Regions from separate parts of the Proteus sp. CA142267 genome, predicted to be linked through region 1. Evidence: predicted binding sites of a transcription regulator. Region 1 holds the regulator's gene; each other region holds the start of a gene.
What was found. Region 1 encodes LexA, which represses DNA repair genes until DNA is damaged. Its sites were predicted from a motif close to TNCTGTATGTACATACAGNA; they were not measured.
Positions count from the first base shown of each region.

Region 2: the regulator LexA is predicted to act here: its motif matches at 2,751-2,770, upstream of dinB (DNA polymerase IV).
Region 3: the regulator LexA is predicted to act here: its motif matches at 2,360-2,379, upstream of sulA (SOS-induced cell division inhibitor SulA).
Region 4: the regulator LexA is predicted to act here: its motif matches at 3,141-3,160, upstream of uvrB (excinuclease ABC subunit UvrB).

Region 1 covers NZ_QPMG01000015.1:24,611-29,622, reverse strand. Annotated here, with positions in the region: gene uvrA (excinuclease ABC subunit UvrA) at 1-733, opposite strand, end outside; gene ssb1 (single-stranded DNA-binding protein SSB1) at 986-1,513, shown strand; gene zur (zinc uptake transcriptional repressor Zur) at 1,717-2,247, shown strand; gene lexA (transcriptional repressor LexA) at 2,452-3,063, opposite strand; gene C0T34_RS17420 (diacylglycerol kinase) at 3,191-3,562, opposite strand; gene plsB (glycerol-3-phosphate 1-O-acyltransferase PlsB) at 3,693-5,012, shown strand, end outside.
Region 2 covers NZ_QPMG01000011.1:40,285-45,296, forward strand. Annotated here, with positions in the region: gene C0T34_RS15710 (TonB-dependent siderophore receptor) at 1-1,598, shown strand, start outside; gene dinB (DNA polymerase IV) at 1,676-2,731, opposite strand; gene C0T34_RS15720 (glycerophosphodiester phosphodiesterase family protein) at 2,965-3,837, shown strand; gene nqrM ((Na+)-NQR maturation NqrM) at 3,936-4,163, opposite strand; gene C0T34_RS15730 (FAD:protein FMN transferase) at 4,183-5,012, opposite strand, start outside.
Region 3 covers NZ_QPMG01000002.1:339,193-344,204, forward strand. Annotated here, with positions in the region: gene matP (macrodomain Ter protein MatP) at 1-149, shown strand, start outside; gene ompA (porin OmpA) at 350-1,441, opposite strand; gene sulA (SOS-induced cell division inhibitor SulA) at 1,789-2,340, opposite strand; gene C0T34_RS07230 (TfoX/Sxy family DNA transformation protein) at 2,570-3,178, shown strand; gene yccS (YccS family putative transporter) at 3,249-5,012, opposite strand, start outside.
Region 4 covers NZ_QPMG01000002.1:145,794-150,805, forward strand. Annotated here, with positions in the region: gene bioB (biotin synthase BioB) at 1-143, shown strand, start outside; gene bioF (8-amino-7-oxononanoate synthase) at 143-1,306, shown strand; gene bioC (malonyl-ACP O-methyltransferase BioC) at 1,281-2,045, shown strand; gene bioD (dethiobiotin synthase) at 2,038-2,721, shown strand; gene uvrB (excinuclease ABC subunit UvrB) at 3,192-5,012, shown strand, end outside.

The DNA of each region.
Region 1 (5,012 bases):
TATCGTCTGCATTGCTACCGTCCATATCAGAGATAACAGCGGTACCACCAGAAAGCTCTAATGCGGTTTCAAAAGATTCAGCTAAACGTTGAGCCAGATCGTCTCGAACCTTAAAGCGGTCAATAACCACTTCAATGGTATGTTTCTTCTGTAACTCTAATGTTGGTGGATCGGAGAGATCACACACCTCACCATCAATACGAGCACGAATATAACCTTGAGTGGCAAGATTATTAAGTAACTTAATATGCTCGCCTTTACGCTCTTTCACCACAGGCGCTAAAAGCATTAGGCGCTTGCCTTCAGGTTGTTCAAGTACATTATCAACCATTTGGCTGACCGTCTGAGCGGCGAGCGGAATATCGTGATCAGGACAACGAGGCTCACCAACACGTGCAAATAAGAGACGTAGGTAGTCGTGAATTTCTGTAATCGTTCCCACTGTCGAACGTGGGTTGTGCGACGTAGATTTCTGCTCAATCGAAATAGCGGGGGATAAACCTTCAATATGGTCAACATCAGGTTTTTCCATCAACGAAAGAAACTGACGAGCATAAGCAGAAAGCGATTCCACATAGCGTCGTTGCCCTTCTGCATAAAGCGTATCAAAGGCTAAAGAAGATTTACCTGAGCCAGAAAGCCCCGTAATAACAATCAGTTTATCGCGAGGAATGATCAAGTTGATATTTTTTAGATTATGGGTGCGAGCGCCCCGTACTTCGATTTTATCCATGAATATATCCCGGATTGAGAGAGTCGCCGAAAAAGAAAGAATCGGATAATTATGACACAAAGTTAACTGAATGGATATACAGTATATATAGTGAAATTGAATGGTGATGTAACTCTGTCATTTTGAGACAGAAAAATTTCGACAATGTTCACAATTGAGAAATTCATCACACGTCATATTCAAATTTTAGCGTACGTGATAAACTTATTCGCTTATGATTTCAAAAAATTTACTTTCGCAGGAGTACCTCACATGGCGAGCAGAGGCGTAAACAAAGTTATTCTTATCGGTAATTTAGGGCAGGATCCAGAAATCCGTTATATGCCAAGTGGCGGTGCAGTTGCCAATCTAACACTGGCAACATCAGAAAGCTGGCGCGATAAACAAACCGGTGAAATGAAAGAAAAAACCGAGTGGCACCGTGTGGTAATTTTCGGCAAATTAGCGGAAATTGCGGGCGAATATCTGCGTAAAGGTTCACAAGTGTATATCGAAGGTCAGTTACAAACACGTAAATGGCAAGACCAAAGTGGTCAAGACAGATATAGCACTGAAGTTGTTGTTAACATTGGTGGCTCAATGCAGATGTTAGGCGGCCGTGGTGGCCAAGATGGCGCACCTTCTCAAGGTGGTCAAGGCGGTTGGGGTCAACCACAACAGCCACAAGCATCACAACAATTTAGCGGTGGTGCACAATCTCGCCCAGCACAACAACCAGCTGCCGCACCAGCGCCAAACAATGAACCACCAATGGATTTTGATGACGATATTCCGTTCTGATAGTTACTTGAGAACAATTTATCTAAAATCACTTAAAAAATTAACCCAGCTCAAGCTGGGTTTTTTGTTCTAACAACAGATACTTTTAAAAAGGACGTAATACCACAGTTATTTTCACAAAACCCCACTTTACACAAAGGTTTACTCTTGAAAAATATGATAGGATCTGTGTCATTAACAACGTCTGAGAGCATCTTATCCCCATGAATGAAGAGAAATTGCTCGCTCAGGCAGAAAAGATCTGCCAGAAACGAGGTGTTCGCCTGACTTCACAACGTCTGGCAGTATTACGTCTGATAATGCAGCAACCTTCTGCTATCAGCGCATATGATTTATTGGATTTATTACGCCAAGTTGAGCCACAAGCAAAACCACCTACTGTCTATCGTGGGTTAGAATTTTTACTTGAGCAAGGATTTATCCATAAAATAGAATCCACCAACAGTTATGTACTTTGTCATCATTTTGATGATGTTGAACATACGTCAGTAATGCTAATTTGTGACCGTTGTTTATCTGTCACTGAAAAGAATAGCCATAAAATTGAAGATGCAATTTCATTACTAGCAAAAGAGAGTGGATTTCATTTACGACATAGCGTCATAGAAATTCATGGATTATGTTCACAGTGCCACGAAGCACAAGAGTGTACACATCCTGAAGGTTGCCATCATGATCACAGTATGGATGATAACCTTAAGCAGAAAAAAACCGGCGACTATAAGCCTCGTTGAGCTTATAAAATACAAAAAGCCAGGTGACTTGTATCGTTGTCATAAGCACCTCCGTAATTAAAACACATCATATTGTAATTACATTTGTAGTGAAATGGTGTTTTTTTATACAAATTAGAAATAAAAAAATGCAGATGATTTTGTGGTCTTACATATCATCTGCATCTTTATAAAATAAGTTGTATTGACTTACGTTGGTACAAATTACAGCCATTCGCCGTTACGAATAACCCCTACTGCTAAACCTTCCACAGTAAAGCTTTGTTCGCGTAAATCGACGATAATAGGTGAAAATTCTGGGTTTTCTGCATGAAGTTCAATTTTATTACCGCTTTTCTTAAAGCGCTTTACTGTCACTTCATCTTCGATACGAGCCACAATAACTTGCCCGTTGTGAACATCTTGCGTTTTATGCACAGCAAGTAAATCACCATCCATAATGCCAATATCTTTCATTGACATACCATTAACGCGCAATAAAAAATCTGCACTTGGTTTAAATAGCATTGGGTCAACTTGATAGTGGCTTTCAATATGCTCTTGCGCTAAAAGTGGTTCACCAGCAGCGACTCGCCCAATTAATGGCAGTCCTTCTGGCTCTTCTTCCATTAGCAAACGGATACCTCTGGACGCACCAGAGACAATTTCTATCACGCCTTTACGAGCAAGAGCTTTTAAGTGCTCTTCTGCCGCATTTGGTGAGCGAAACCCAAGTTGGGAAGCTATTTCAGCCCGTGTTGGTGGCATACCCGTTTGCGAAATGTGATCACGAACCAAATCGTAAACCTGCTGCTGCCTTGCAGTTAATGCTTTCATTCCGCCCCCTGTTTGTTTATACAGTCAGACTGTGAGTATATACAGGTATATGACGATTTGAAACCTTAAATGAATATAAAACACGCATCTTTGGATTATTTTTCGACAAAAATCGAATTTTTTAACTTTATGCGAAGAAATGCCCCCAAAGAATGGTTACCCAAGTAAATAATCCCAATATAATAGCGATCAGAACGGCGGCAGAACCCATATCTTTTGCACGTCCGGATAATTCGTGGTATTCAGATCCAATTCGATCGACAACGGCTTCTATTGCACTATTTACTAGTTCCAAGATCACAACCAATACAACGGAACCAATGAGTAAAATGCGCTCTAGACCACTGACATCGATGAAAAATGAAAGGATAATTGCAACCAAGGTCACAATTGCTTCTTGTCTAAAAGCGGCTTCATTAATCCAAGCGGCACGAATGCCTTTGTATGAATAGCCACCGGCTTTGATGATTCGGGTAAGACCTTTATTTTGATTAGCCATAATAAACTCTATCGAAAACAAACGATTATTTTGCCACTTTTCTCTATTAATATTGTCACAGCACCACAGATCTACGAAAGACTTTCTGTTATGCTTTCGAAGTATTGCTAATAAGAGGCTACAACTATTTATGTCAGCTTGGCGTAAACTATATTATAACACATTGAATTTACCACTAAAATTATTGGTAAAAAGCAAACGAGTTCCGACTGATCCTATCGCTGAATTAGGGTTAGATACGTCGCGATCTTTCCTTTATGTTCTGCCTTATCATTCAAAGGCGGACTTACTGACATTACGACAGCAGTGTCTCTCTTTAGGATTGCCTGATCCGCTGCAACCTATCGAAATCAGTGGAACTAAGCTTCCTGCATATGTCTTTATTGATGACGGCCCAAGAGTATTCCGTTACTACTCGCCCGATCCTCGTAAAGATTCCGTGAAGACATTCCACGCTTATCTTGATGCACATCGTAATAACCCACATCTTGATATCGAGATGTTGCCGGTTTCCGTGATGTTTGGACGCTCTCCAGGTCGTGAAGGCCATAATGGCGTTCCACATTTACGTGTGCTTAACGGTATCCAAAAATTTATCGCTATCCTCTGGTTAGGTCGTGATAGCTTTGTTCGTTTTTCACCCACTGTTTCAATGCGTGAAATGGCGAACGAACACGGTACTGACACCAGTATAGCTCGAAAACTTGCGCGTGTTGCGCGTATCCACTTTTCACGTCAGCGTTTAGCGGCTGTTGGTCCAAAATTGCCAGCACGCCAAGATCTCTTCAATAAATTGCTCTCATCGAAAGCCATTGAAAAAGCGATTGAAGATGAATCAAAAGCGAAGAAAATCTCACTTGATAAAGCGCGTAAAAATGCCACAGATATCATGGAGGAAATTGCAGCTAATTTCTCATATGAAGCGGTGCGTATTAGTGATCGCGTATTAAGTTGGACATGGAATAAGCTCTACCAAGGTATCAACGTTTATAATGCCGAGCGAGTACGTAAACTCGCACAAGATGGGCATGAAATCGTTTATGTTCCTTGTCACCGTAGCCACATGGACTACTTACTACTTTCTTATGTGCTTTATCACCAAGGTTTAGTACCACCACATATTGCGGCAGGTATTAACCTCAATTTCTGGCCAGCAGGGCCTATTTTCCGCCGTTTAGGGGCTTTCTTTATCCGAAGAACCTTTAAAGGTAACAAGCTTTACTCCACCATTTTCCGCGAATATTTAGGTGAGCTATTTACACGTGGCTACTCGATTGAATATTTCGTTGAAGGTGGACGTTCTCGTACCGGTCGATTGTTAGATCCTAAAACAGGAACACTTTCAATGACTGTACAAGCCATGTTACGCGGTGAAACACGCCCTATCTCTGTTGTTCCAATTTACATTGGATATGAACACGTTATGGAAGTGGCAACCTATGCCAAAGAG
Region 2 (5,012 bases), on a different contig from region 1:
CAGGCAATGATAAATTAGCAGAAACCGCTTTTGATTTTTCAGGTACATTAAGTGATGACAATCGAGTGCTTTATCGCCTAAACGGTGTTGCAAAAACACAACACACTCAAATAAAAAACTATAAAGAAGAACGTTTTGCACTTGCTCCAGCTATTACTTTCTTACCTAATGAACAAACTCGCTTAACGCTACTAAGCTTTATTCAGCAAGAGCCTGAAGCTGGATATCGTAATTTTTTACCTGCTTATGGTACGGTTAAAAGCACTCCGGCAGGTACTATTCCCTTTGATTTTGATGTTAACAATCCCGATTACCATAAATCATGGCGTCAACAATATGGTATAGGCTATGAATTTGAACACGAATTTAGTGATTCACTAAAAATTGTACAAAATGCTCGATATAGCCATATTAATCAGAAATATAAATATCTTGTATTTGGCTCTTTAAGAAAAGATAACCCTTATGTTCTTGAACGCCGAGCACAACAAGAGCAACGTGAAACAGATACTTTAGGAATAGATACTCGTTTACAAGCCGACTTTACCACTGCAAAACTTAATCATACTGTGATTGCTGGTATTGATTATCAATGGAGCAAAGATCAAGATAATTTGCTTCGAGCAATAGGGCCAGAGTACGATCTTGACTGGCGTAATCCTAACTATCATTATCCTATCGATATGAGTTTACAAAAACCTGCGACCGATCAGCTACAAAAACGTGATCAAATTGGGTTATATCTACAAGATCAGATCCAATGGAAAAATTGGATCTTACTTGCAGGATTACGCCAAGATTGGGCTCAAGTTCGTACTCATGATTTCTTAGCGAAAAGCTATGATCAGCAAGATGATCATAAACTAACGGGTCGTGCTGGGCTTTTATATGCTTTTGATAATGGTATTTCACCATATATAAGCTATAGCACTTCGTTCGAACCTAATTTACAAACTCGCCGAGCACCAGGAAGTGCCCCTTTTGAGCCTAGCGAAGGTCGTCAATTAGAGGCCGGAATAAAACACCTCACACCAAATGAGCAAACATTGGCAACACTCTCTGTTTATCAATTACAACAACGTAATGTTACCAACTACAATGCTGAAAAAGCGTATTTTGAACCAGTGGGTGAAATTAGAAGCCGTGGTGTTGAAGCACAAATTAATAGCCAATTAACTGAAAACATTTCATTTATCAGCAGTTATTCTTATACCCATACTGAAGTAAGAAAAACCATTATTGCGGGAACACAAGGAAAAGAACTCCCTAGAGTTCCTAAACATATAGCATCACTTTGGGGTCAATATGATGAAACCTCTGGGCTATTTAATGGCGCTAAAGCGGGTGTTGGTGTCAGATATCTGGGTGTATCTCAAGGCGATACCAAAAATACAGTTAGTGTACCTGCAGTGACTCTTTACGATGCGATGATTGGTTATTCATTAGGTGAATTATCACCTTCTTTAAAAGGTGCTGAAATTCAGCTTAATATGAATAATATTGCGAATAAACATTATGTTGCATCTTGTGCTGGTGATACGGCTTGTTTTTATGGCATTGGAAGAACGATGACAGCAACAATGAATTATCGTTGGTAATGCTACATAGATTAACTACATAAATTAACTGTGTTAACCATAGTCTATCTATTGATTGACTATGGTTTTTTTAATTTTTATAACGCTAAAAGAAGTTGTCGCTCTATTTGTGGATCTTGCAAGGTGACATGAAATCCGATTAACCGAACACCTCTACCATTTCGACGCTCATGCCATGCTTGATAGGCAATATTGATTAAATCGGCTTTTTCTAAAATAGGATGAGCATGCTCTTGTGTTGTTAATTGAAAATCATCAAATTTTAATTTAACGCCTTGCCTTGCTATTCTTAGATCCGGTTTAACTTTTGTTAATCGCCTTTCTAATTCGCTATACAATCCATCAAGTAATGCCAAACAATCATCCCAAGAATTAATATCTGAGGCAAAAGTACGTTCAACTCCGACTGATTTCCTGAGTCTATCTGGATTAATTTCACGTTCATCAATACCATGACTGCGTTCCCATAAATTTTGACCAAATTTTCCAAACGCTTTTACTAAAGAAATGACATCGGTGCGACGAATATCAGCACAAGTTTCTAACCCCATTTCTTGCAAACGAGCAAATGTCACCTTACCTACACCCGGTATTTTATTAAGTGGTAATTTTAAAATAAAATCATCGACTTGTTCTGGTGTAATAACAAATTGCCCATTTGGTTTATTCATATCAGAGGCAATTTTTGCAAGAAATTTAATCGGTGCAATACCTGCGGATGCCGTGAGATTTAACTCATCAAAAATTTGCTGGCGAATTTCTTGAGCTATCAGCGTTGCTGAGCCATGACAATGCTTACTGTCAGATACATCAAGGTAAGCTTCATCGAGTGAAAGAGGTTCAATAAGATGAGTATAACGAGAAAAGATTTGGCATATTTTTGCTGATGTTTCTTTATAGAGAGCCATCCTACCGGATAGCACTTTTAAGTGAGGACATAACTTCAACGCTGTTGCCGTTGACATAGCACTACGGACACCAAAACGACGGGCGGGATAATTCGCCGTGCAGATCACACCTCGACTAGAAGCATTGCCTCCAACCGCAATAGGGATCTCTTTTAGTGCTGGATTATCTCGCATTTCAATCGCAGCATAAAAACAATCCATATCAACATGAATAATTTTACGCATACAATCACCTCACCTTGTTTACTGTTTAAATATACAGTAAATGAATATTAACTACAATTTTTATTCGCTCTTATCTCCCTCGATTGAGGTGTATTTCCCATAAAAATCTGAATTAGTCTGTTTATTTATAGAATTGTCACAAAGTGATGATAGATTATTTTTGCTCGTTGATTAATTACATTACTTTTGAATATTGTTTTGTAACTATATATAAAACAAGGAAATAATTTTTCATGATCAAATTATTCATCGCTATTTCTCTCTTTTTTTATTCTGTAATCCTTATGGCATCTCCTAAAATTATTGCACATCGTGGTGGCACAGCTGATGCCCCTGAAAATACTGAAATTGCTATAAAAACAGCGCTCTCTAATCAAGCTGATGCAATTTGGATCACTATTCAATTATCAAAAGATAATATTCCTGTTCTTTATCGCCCTAGCGATTTAAAAAGCTTAACGAATGGACAAGGCAGTATTTCTGAATTTACTGCACAGCAACTGAAGCAATGGGATGCCGGCTATAAATTTGGTGAAGCCCAGCAATTTCCTTATCGAAATAAAGGTGTCACCATTCCGACATTGGATGAGATCTTAACTCAATTCCCCACAACACAATTTTATCTTGATTTAAAATCACCAGATGCTGATCCAGCAACTCAAGGTGAGGCATTAATAACTGTACTTAGTAATCATAACGCACTGGATAGAACCCGCGTTTATTCTACAAATACTGCATTTCTTGATGCTTTGCCGACTAATGTACAACGTTTTGAAAGCCGTGATATCACTCGTGATATTCTAGCTAATATCACTATGAGCCATGTTTGCCTGTTACCTGAAAACTTAGATATTACTCGTTGGTATGGACTTGAGCTGCACCGCAAAGTCGAAGTTGTTGAGAAGTACACATTAGGTGAAGCGCGCTCTGCTTCAGTTCTGAGTTGGGATAAAGATGCGATGTCTTGTTTTCGTGCTGGAGGCAATGCTCATATTGTTCTTTTTGGGATCAACACAGAGAAAGACTATATTCAAGCCACTGAATTGGGTGCTGATGCGGTTATGGTCGATTCACCCGCAAATATGAAAGCATTTAGAAAAGAGTAAACGCCCTCGCTTTTATCTTCGTTTCCTTAGAAAGGGATAAAATAAAAAAGAGTGATGTGAATATACACACCACTCTTTTTTTTATTTTTGTATCTTATTTAAAGAATTCTATTTTTATTAAGCAATTCTTCTCTTGCTGCATCTTTTGCCATACGTTTTTTACGTGCATCACAAGGTTCGGGGCAATCACACTCTTTCTCTATGCCCATAGCACCTAAACCGCCACAGCTACCTTGAAGGCTTTTACGTTTTACAATATAGCCTAACGCCATACCAAAGAAGGCAATCAAGAATAAGATGAAGGCAAATAGAAATATTTTTAACATAACCTTCTCTCCTTAAATTCTACTTTTTCAAGAATGGGGCGAACGCTTTACTATAACGCTCTTCAAACCCATTATCAGTTTTCACTATCATAAAGACAGGAATATTTAGCTCGTTTGCTACGGCTAACCCTTTTTCAGGCCCTAAAACATTCAATCCTGTCGAAAGTCCATCAGCACTCATGCAAGTTGGCACGATCACAGTGATAGAAACTAGGTTATGTGTAATAGGATGACCAGTGGTTGGGTCAATAGTATGAGAAAAACGAACACCATTTTCTTCAAAATAGTTACGATAATCACCAGAAGTGGCTATTGAATTATCACCCGGCTCAATAATTAACTGAACACTCTGTTTTGTGCCATCATTAGCTGGTTTTTCAATCGCTATACGCCAAAGCTTGTCATTACCATTCACACCTTGGGTTCTTACTTCACCACCAATATCAACCATATAGTTAGTGATATTCTGTGAAATTAAATATTCAGCTACAGCATCAACACCATAGCCTTTCGCAATTGAAGAGAGATCGACATAAAGTTCAGGGATCTTTTTAATTAACGTATTACCTTCTACAGCAAGGTAATTAATACCAATCCACTGTTTACGTTTTGCTAATTCATCTTCAGAAGGTTGATGCGTAAATCGGCCTTCTGGACCAAATCCCCATAAATTAACTAACGGCCCCACAGTCACATCTAAAGCACCATCAGTCATTTTATTAATACGAATAGCTTCACTGACTACTTTAGCTGTCGCAGGTGAAACAGGAAATGGGGTATTAATTTCACGACTTTGATTGAAACGACTGAGTTCAGAATGAGGACGATATGTTGACATTTGATCGTTAA
Region 3 (5,012 bases), on a different contig from region 1:
CTGCTTTGTCACAACGAAGAGGGATCACATTATCAGAAACGATAGTGCAATTAATCGAAGACGCTGAGCGAAAAGAACAATATGCATTGAAAGTGCATAGTTTAAAAGATGGGCTTATTGAGTTATTAGAACGCGATAAAGAAAAATAAGTTATATTAATTTTGGTTAACCGACTTTGATAATTTATTTTTATAGTTTTTTTTGTTCTATGTTTTTATTGTGATATTTCATACCTGTTCGAAAACATTTTTGTCTTTATGTTCCTACCTTAATTTTATCTCTATAAAGAAAAACCCTGCCAGTGGCAGGGTTTTGAATTCATCAACAGTAGATTATTCTACTATATGAATTATTGACCAGGTTGAACAACAACTTCAGTTGTACCTTGGATTTCAATTTCAACACGACGGTCTGGCGCTAAGCAATCGATCAGAGCTGAACGAGCTTTAACGTTGTCACATGTGTTGCCAGTAACTGGATTTTCTTTACCACGACCTTCTGCAGAGATGCTGTTTGCAGGGATACCTTTAGATACCAGGTAATCAACTACAGATTGAGCACGTTTTTCTGACAGAGGTAGGTTGTAGTTTTGTGAACCGATACGGTCAGTGTAACCAATAACTACTACACGACCTTGAGTTGGGTCGATGTTAGCCAGTTCAGTGTACAGACCATTCAGAGCTTCTTGACCTTCAGCTTTCAGTGTAGATTTGTTGAAGTTAAACAGAACGTCTGAACGCAGAGTAAAGGTTTTGTTCTCAACAACTGGAGCTGGAGCTACAACTGGTGCTGGAGCTACAACTGGTGCTGGAGTTTCTTGGTTGAAGCGGTAAGCAACACCAACACTCAGCATGCCGTTGTCTGGACGTGCATTCAGAGTACCTTTATCACCAATGTTGTTGATCCACTGATATTCAACACGAGTAGCAATGTTTGGAGTGATCGCGTATTCAGTACCTAATGCGAATACTGGAGAAACACCAGTGTCGTTATTAGAAAAACGTTCTTGTTTTGGAGATAAAGAAGTAGCGTTTTTAGTTGCAGAAGAATCTGCACGCCATACCATACCACCTAAACGTGTATAAACGTCTAAGTCTTCCATTACTGGATAGCTTAATTTAGTGGTTAATTGGATACCTTGAGCACGGAATGCACCGTTGTCATATGAACCTTTATAAGTCATACGACCTAACCAATCATAACCCAGTTCAAAACCTAAGTATTGGTTGTACTGATAACCAGCAAATGCACCTGCACCTAACTGATCACGGTGAGTGTTACCGTTACCGATAGAAGTTTCACCGAAATGGTTACTAGTACCTTGGTATTGAGACCAACCTAATTTACCACCGGTATACCAGGTATTGTCTTTTGGAGCTGCTTGCGCTGCAGTTGCGAAAGCTGCCACTGCCACTGCTAATGCGATAGCTGTCTTTTTCATTTTACGCCTCGTTATCATCCAAGTTAGGCATTTGGCTTTAAGCCTTATTATTTGCCCTTGGTTAAATTATTGTTAGGAATCCAATGCTTTCATCAAATGATGATCCCAAAAATGGGATTTAAAGCATAACCTTAACGACATAAAGTCTACAATGAACTTAAAAAGTTACAAGTAATCCTTTAAAATTCGACTTAAAATTTTAAAAAGATCCGCCTTATTCCACAATGGGAAATATTCTGTATTTTTGTTAAATTTATTGTAACTATATGATTTAAGTTATAAATACATTTGACTTATCTTAAATGATATCAGGGCGTTTTGAGTATTAGGAAAACTCTTAAATTTCACTAATGGTAGTGAATTGAATGAATTTTTACGGAATTCAAATGTCGTTTAGATGCATTACTACTTTCTAAATGGATATTCGTATTAATTTGCTGTCGCATAATAAACCCGAGAGTTTTTCCTTTACTGGCAGCAGATTCTAACCGTTTCATCTCTTCTGACGATATTTCTGGTAACCAACCGAGTACTACACTGTAATTACCACTCACCAGTGCTTTTTCCATTAAATCAACAGTGTTTATCATATTTATATGATTTAATTGGATTATTTTGTTAAGTGGTAATCCTGCATTTTTTAACCAAGCACGATTTAGCTTTTGTTGTGGGTTTAACCACAATAACCAGCGTGATTCATGGCTATACTGTTTAAGTAGTGGTAAAAGGATGTGATTAATAACGAGCGGATTTTGGTAGAGAAGTTCACTCACCATACCTTGTTTATTATTACTATCGTAAGTCGCCACTGTTGAAGGGATAGATAGAGGTAATACCTCATTTGAGATCTCTTGGAGAATGGCGTTCTGTCTTGTCGGAGATGATGTTGAGAGTTTCATATTTACCTCGTTCCATATGTACTGTATGAATATACAGTATCTCTATATTTCGCTTAAATCAAGCTCATTTTTTTGAAAGTTCCTCTCAAATTTTATGTAAATCTCTATTTTCAAGCGGTTAACTATTGGCAATAAAAAGGAAATTCTTTATTGTCTTTCTTGTTATGTCTTATGCATGTTTTTGAATTCAAAGATAAAATTAAATCTTAAAATTTGTATTGGAGTTTCAATGTTATTTTTACCTGAGCAAAGGAAGGCTCATTTGTTATCGCGTATTGCGCAATATGGGGAGTTAACAACAAAGTCTCAATTTGGTGGTGTTAGCTTAATGATTGATGATGTTATGTTTGCTATCACATCTGATAATGAGTTTTATTTAAAAGGAAGTGGTTTTTTAGAAACTCTCTATAAGGCAACAAAAATGAGCTCCTATACCTATTTGAAAAAGGGAGTTCCTATCATATTGCGTTATTACCATATAACAGATTCACTATGGGAAAATCAGCAGAAATTAGATCAATATATTGATATGTCATATCACTACAGCATTCAAGAATATTTAGGGCAACGAAAAAAGCCTTGCAGAATAAAAGACTTACCTAATCTAGGTGTGATATTAGAAAAAAGATTGAATCAAATTGGTATTAATCAAGTTGAAGAACTGCGCTTAATCGGTGCTAAAGCGTGTTATCTAAAACTAATGCATAGCCACAATTTGAGAAATAGTGAACTTTTACTTTCATTGGCAGGAGCAATCGTCGGGTGCCATCGTTCAGTATTACCTAGTCAACTTAAAATGGAATTATTAAATTGGTACAACGAATTGTCTTTTCAATAAGATAAAAGTAATGACTGTTATTTTCTCTAATATGCTTATGGGAATTAGAGAAAATAACGTCAATTAGAGATTAGACTTGGGGTTGATGTAGGCTATTTGATTCGCTTTGCTCAATAATTTGGATACAACTAATAATTTGTGGCAGTAAATCTAATAGTAATCGGATTTGAGTGAGTACCAATTGAATACGAGGGTTATCTGCATTAGGTAATAGATTGATCCTTTCAATTAATTCTACATGAGATTGCTTAAACTCTTCATCTTGAGGCGTTTTTCGACGTAAAGCTGAATCGATATAACAAACAGTATCATTAAGCAAAGTGAGTACATTCTCATCTTTTATTTTTGAACGATGAACACCAAGTGCAGAAATATAACTGAGTAAAGTATGATTTAAGCAAAGCAGCTGGAAAGCAACTTCTTGGGAAGCTTGATAACTTTTTGGTTCTGATGACATATTGGAGATTAGTGAGGCTAACTCACCATCACTGCTATGGGCATTTCGACGAGCAATTCGATAGCTCAAGCTATTATTTTTTCCTTGGTAATACTGAATAAGGATGGCATCAAGATAATAGCAATTATTTGTCATTGTTTTTTGAATAACAACAGGCAATTGGCGGAATTTCCAATCAGGCCAAATAAAGCTGACAGCAAACCATGCTATGGCACAGCCAATTAAGGTATCGATAATACGGGGGAGGGCAACATCATAGCCTTCACCCAGTAAATTGAAGCTTAATAAAACCAATAAAGTAATAAATAGTGTGGCATGTGCATATTGTATGGTTCTAAATGCAAAAAAGAGCGTACCAGTTATCACAATTAAAACTAACTGGCCTTCGATTGAAGGAACAAAATATAAAATAGGGAAACCGATTAAAATACCAATAATAGTACCACTCACACGTAAGGTAAGACGTCGGCGAGTGGCATTGTAGTTGGGTTGGCAAACAAACAGGCTGGTCAATAATATCCAATAGCCTCTATCCAATTGGAAAAATTGAATAATGGCATAACCAATACATAACACGAGTGACATCCTAACGGCATGTCTAAAAAGTGCCGATTTAGGCGTGAGATGCTCTTTTATTCTTAGTGCAATATCGCGCCACCCAGTTAAACCATCATCAGAAAGTTGCGTCTCTTCCTTTTGGTCATGAGATATTTGGTATTGCTCTGTACTAATACTTCGTAAAAGCGCATCAATACCTTGAAGATTTTGCAGTAAGTTATTTAAAGGTGTTATTAATTGAGGCTCTGAAGTTGTGTTTTTTAAATGACTTAATGCATTTTCTAAATAATTTATAGCACGTTCTAATGAAGGATTATGCTGATATTTTTTATGCCAAAGAATAGATTGTGCAACTTGTTCACAAGCCCGTGCCTGCATAGAAAGTAGACGTTGAAAACGAAATAACACATCGCTATGTCGCAATTCATTACTTAATAGTTGGTATTGAACATGTGACGAACTTGCTCGCTCATGAATATCTTGAGCAACAAAATAGTAATGAAGTGTGAAACGACTACTACGTTGACCTCTGTCACCTTTTAATCGACTTAATAATGTCACTTTAGTTTGGTTCATCGTGTCAATTAGTTGGCTATTTGCCATTGCTAAATTATAAAGCGAATGTTGATAGTCATCTTCAATATCAGGATCAAATAATGTTGCTTTAGCTTCGAGGTAAGTTGCAAGTTGTTGGTAGCAGCGTGTTAAATTGTCCTGAACTGGACGAATTGGGAATAATAAGTGACCAACTAATGTTAAAGAGTTATACCAGATAGCCCCTAACAGTAATAAAACGGGTTGTTCATACCATTCAGGGAA
Region 4 (5,012 bases), on a different contig from region 1:
ATAAAGATCACCAATTATTCCGCAAATTAGGCTTAAATCCTGAACGATTAGCAGTATCTATGGGTGACAATCAGCAAGAAGAAGCTTTGATACAAGCTGTTGCCAATAAAGACACTGAACAATTCTATAACGCGGCACTGTAATGAGCTGGGAAACCTATTTAAATGAACAACTTAATGTGCGTAGAAATACGCCATTATGGCGAAAACGCAAAGTGATCAAACAAGCGGATGGGCGTTTTTTGATCACCACATCCGGTGAAAAATACCTTAATTTTTCAGGCAATGATTATTTAGGTATCAGTCAACATACGGACGTTATTAAAGCATGGCAACAAGGTGCCGATGAATACGGTGTAGGTAGCGGTGGATCAGGTCATATCACAGGATTTACACAAGCTCATTCGCAGTTAGAACAGCATATTGCAGATTGGTTAGGCTACGATAATGCACTGTTATTTTCATCCGGTTACAGTGCTAATCAAGGTATCATTTCGGCATTACTTGAAAAAGATGATGCAATTATTGCAGATAAACTTTGTCATGCTTCTCTAATGGAAGCTGCAGTATTATCACCTGCTACATTATGGCGATTTTTACACAATTCTCCTGGCTCTTTATCTCAACGGCTTAATAAAACGTCAGCTAATAAAACCTTAGTGGTAACAGAAGGGGTATTTAGTATGGATGGAGATAAAGCACCATTAAGAGAAATAGCAACAATAAGCCAAAAACATCATGCATGGTTAATGGTCGATGATGCGCATGGTATTGGCGTTTTAGGTAAAGAAGGCCGAGGTAGTTGCGATGATGCAGGGATTAAACCTGAAATATTGGTAGTCACTTTTGGTAAAGCGTTTGGTGTCAGCGGAGCGGCTGTGCTTTGTAATAAGCCAACCGCAGAGTTTTTTGAACAATATGCTCGGCATCTTATTTATAGTACATCAATGCCACCGGCACAAGCTATAGCCTTAAACTCTGCTTTGAATGTTATTAAGCAAGCGGATAATGAACGGGAATATTTTCAACAATTAATTGATACCTTTCGCCAAGGTGTAATTTCACTTCCGATTAAATTATTACCTTCAAAAACGGCTATTCAGCCATTAATTATTGGTGATGAACAATTATGCCAAACACTTTCAGATTATCTGCAATCTAAAGGACTTTGGGTAAAAGCAATTTTCCCACCCACCGTACCCCCTCAAAGTGCACGTTTACGAATAACGTTAACTACTCGCCATCACCTTTCAGATATTAAGCTGTTAATCGAGACGCTTCATGTTTTCTTCAGTCAAAACAGATAAACAACGTATAGCTCAAGCTTTTGGTAAAGCAGCTATTCATTACGATAATCACGCTAATATTCAGCGTTATAGCGGCAATAAACTAATGGATTTAGCGCATCAGGATAGTGGCAATATTGTGTTAGATGCAGGATGTGGAACAGGATATTTCAGCCAAAAATGGAAGCAACAAGGCAAGTTTGTTATTGCACTTGATCTGTCACACAGCATGCTACAAATGGCAAAACAACAACAACGAGCTAATGGCTACTTACAAAGTGATATCGAACACTGCGCGATTGCACCACAAAGTGTGGACATTGTATTTAGTAATTTAGCGATGCAATGGTGTGAGGATTTATCTGGCGCTATTAAAACATTAATGAATACAGTCAATGTAAAAGGTGCTCTTTATTTCTCAACACTCACTACGTTGACACTGCAAGAAGTCAGAGATGCTTGGCAATCTCTTGATAAACACCCTCATGTAAATCCCTTTTTATCGCTTCAAGATATTGAGAAAGCGTGTCGTGGTTTTCATTGCCAATTTTCTACTGAAACTGTCACTGAACAATACAACTCATTACATGCGCTATTTGCTTCTTTGAAGGGGGTTGGCGCCAATTTTGTGCAGGGTGATCGACAAAAAGGGTTAATGACACGACAAAAATTCCGTGCACTAGAAAATGTGTGGAAAACAGAATCAGGTAAATATTTACTTACCTATCAAATTGTTATAGGAAAAATATCACATGGCTAAGACATGGTTTTTAACAGGCACAGATACAGAAGTAGGTAAAACCGTGGTAAGTAGTGCTCTATTGCAATGTGCGGCACATCAAGGGTATCAAACTCTGGGCTATAAACCTGTTGCATCAGGAAGTGAGTGGCTAAATGAAGGTTTACGTAATTCAGATGCACTTACACTGCAAAAATTCAGTACGGTAAAATTAGATTATCAGCGTATTAACCCTTACTGTTTTGAAACGCCTACATCGCCACATATTGTTAGTCAAGAAATGAACCAACCTATTGATTTTGATGTGATGTCAGAAGGATTGTCTTACTTAAACCAGCAAGCCGATTGGGTTTTAGTCGAAGGAGCGGGGGGGTGGTTTACACCACTATCAGAAAACCAATTTTTCTCTGATTGGGTTATCAATGAAAAGCTACCTGTTATTTTGACTGTGGGTGTTAAATTGGGTTGTATTAATCATGCGTTATTAACGCAACAAGCAATTATTCAATCTGGTTTAACATTGGCGGGTTGGATTGCGAACGAAGTTGAGCCAGCAGGGCGATATCAGAAAGAGTATCTGACAACATTAAAACAGCATATTAAAGCTCCATTCTTAGGTAAAATACCCTATTTAAACGAAGTAAAAGAGCATGATTTTACTCCTTATCTCGATCTTTCCTGTTTAAAACTAAGTTGATCGGTCATTATTAAGTAAGTTATAAAAGTCCATTTTTTATACCAATAAAAAAATAAAAAAAATAAATTTCGCCAATTTTGAGGGATATTTTAAGGTGGAAAAAAAGACGTAACCTACCGAGAGATAACAACTTTGTGTAGTTATCCACTATTCCTGTGGATAACCTTGTGTATTACCATTATAAAAATACTCTGAATAGAGAGAATACAAGGCATTGCTAAAGATTGGCGTTATTCTCAACTTTTATTTTTAATTCTTATATATCAATTAATTAAATAAAATCAATAGAGCGAATGATGTCAGTGTGTTTCTTTGAATAATTCACAATAAAGGGGGTTGCTTTTTGAAAAAACTCCAGTTCCAAAACTGGGGATAACTTATGCTAATTATTCAGACAAATTTTATTAGATAGAGATTGAAGCTGGATTTTTATCCAGTATCATAAGGAGTGTAAGCGAGGAGAAGAAAATATGAGCAAAGATTTTAAACTGCATTCTGAATTTAAACCGGGTGGTGATCAACCTGCTGCTATTGCCTCACTTTGTGAAGGATTAGATGATGGTCTTGCTCATCAAACTCTTTTGGGGGTAACAGGTTCAGGTAAAACCTTTACGATTGCCAATGTGATTGCCAATCTAAATCGTCCGACTATGGTGTTGGCGCCAAATAAAACATTGGCAGCACAGCTTTATAGTGAAATGAAAGAATTCTTCCCTGAAAATGCAGTGGAATACTTTGTTTCTTATTATGATTATTATCAGCCTGAAGCGTATGTTCCAAGCTCTGATACCTTTATTGAAAAAGATGCCTCTGTTAACGAACATATCGAACAAATGCGTCTATCAGCCACTAAAGCCTTGCTAGAACGTAAAGATGTTATTGTTGTGTCATCGGTTTCTGCTATCTATGGTTTGGGTGATCCTGATAGCTATTTAAAAATGATGCTTCATCTGACTAATGGCATGATAATCGACCAACGTGCCATTTTACGTCGCCTTGCTGATTTACAATATACTCGCAATGATCAAGCTTTTCAGCGCGGTACATTTCGTGTCCGTGGTGAAGTGATAGATATCTTTCCTGCTGAATCTGATGATTATGCATTACGTGTTGAGCTTTTTGATGAAGAAGTCGAACGTCTTTCACTGTTTGACCCTTTAACGGGGCAAATTCACTACAATGTACCCCGTTTTACCGTTTATCCTAAAACGCACTATGTCACCCCGCGTGAACGTATTCTTGAAGCGATGGAAGAAATCAAAAAAGAACTCGCAGAGAGACGCAAAGTGCTTTTAGCTAACGATAAACTGGTAGAAGAGCAACGCGTGACACAGCGCACTCAATTTGATCTCGAAATGATGAATGAGTTGGGATATTGCTCCGGTATCGAAAACTATTCCCGCTATTTGTCAGGTAGAGGTCCCGGTGAGCCACCTCCAACTCTGTTTGATTACCTTCCTGCTAACGGTTTATTAGTGATTGATGAATCACACGTTACTATTCCTCAAATTGGTGGAATGTATAAAGGCGACCGCTCTCGTAAAGAAACCCTCGTTGAATATGGTTTCCGTTTACCTTCTGCACTTGATAACCGCCCATTACGTTTTGAAGAGTTTGAGGCATTAGCACCACAAACAATTTATGTTTCAGCGACGCCAGGTAAATATGAGCTTGAAAAATCGGGTGATGAAATTGTTGAGCAAGTCGTAAGGCCAACAGGCTTACTTGATCCCATTGTCGAAGTGCGACCAGTTGGTACGCAAGTTGATGATTTACTTTCTGAAATTCGTATTCGTGCAGCAAAAAATGAACGTGTGCTGGTAACAACACTGACAAAACGAATGGCTGAAGATTTAACGGAATATCTTGAGGAGCATGGCGAGCGTGTTCGTTATTTACACTCTGATATTGATACTGTTGAGCGTGTCGAAATTATTCGTGATTTGCGCCTAGGTGAGTTTGATGTCTTAGTGGGTATCAACTTACTTCGTGAAGGTTTGGATATGCCAGAAGTCTCTTTGGTGGCGATTTTGGACGCTGATAAAGAGGGCTTCTTACGTTCAGAGCGTTCATTGATTCAGACCATTGGTCGTGCAGCTCGTAACCTAGAAGGTAAAGCGATTTTATATGGCGATAAAATTACTGATTCAATGGCGAGAGCTATAAGTGAAACTGAACGCCGTCGTGAGAAACAACAACAGTTTAATCTTGAGCATGGCATTGTGCCTAAAGGGTTAAATAAGAAAGTGGGCGATATCCTTAAGATTGGCCAGCCTTCTCAAGGACGTAAT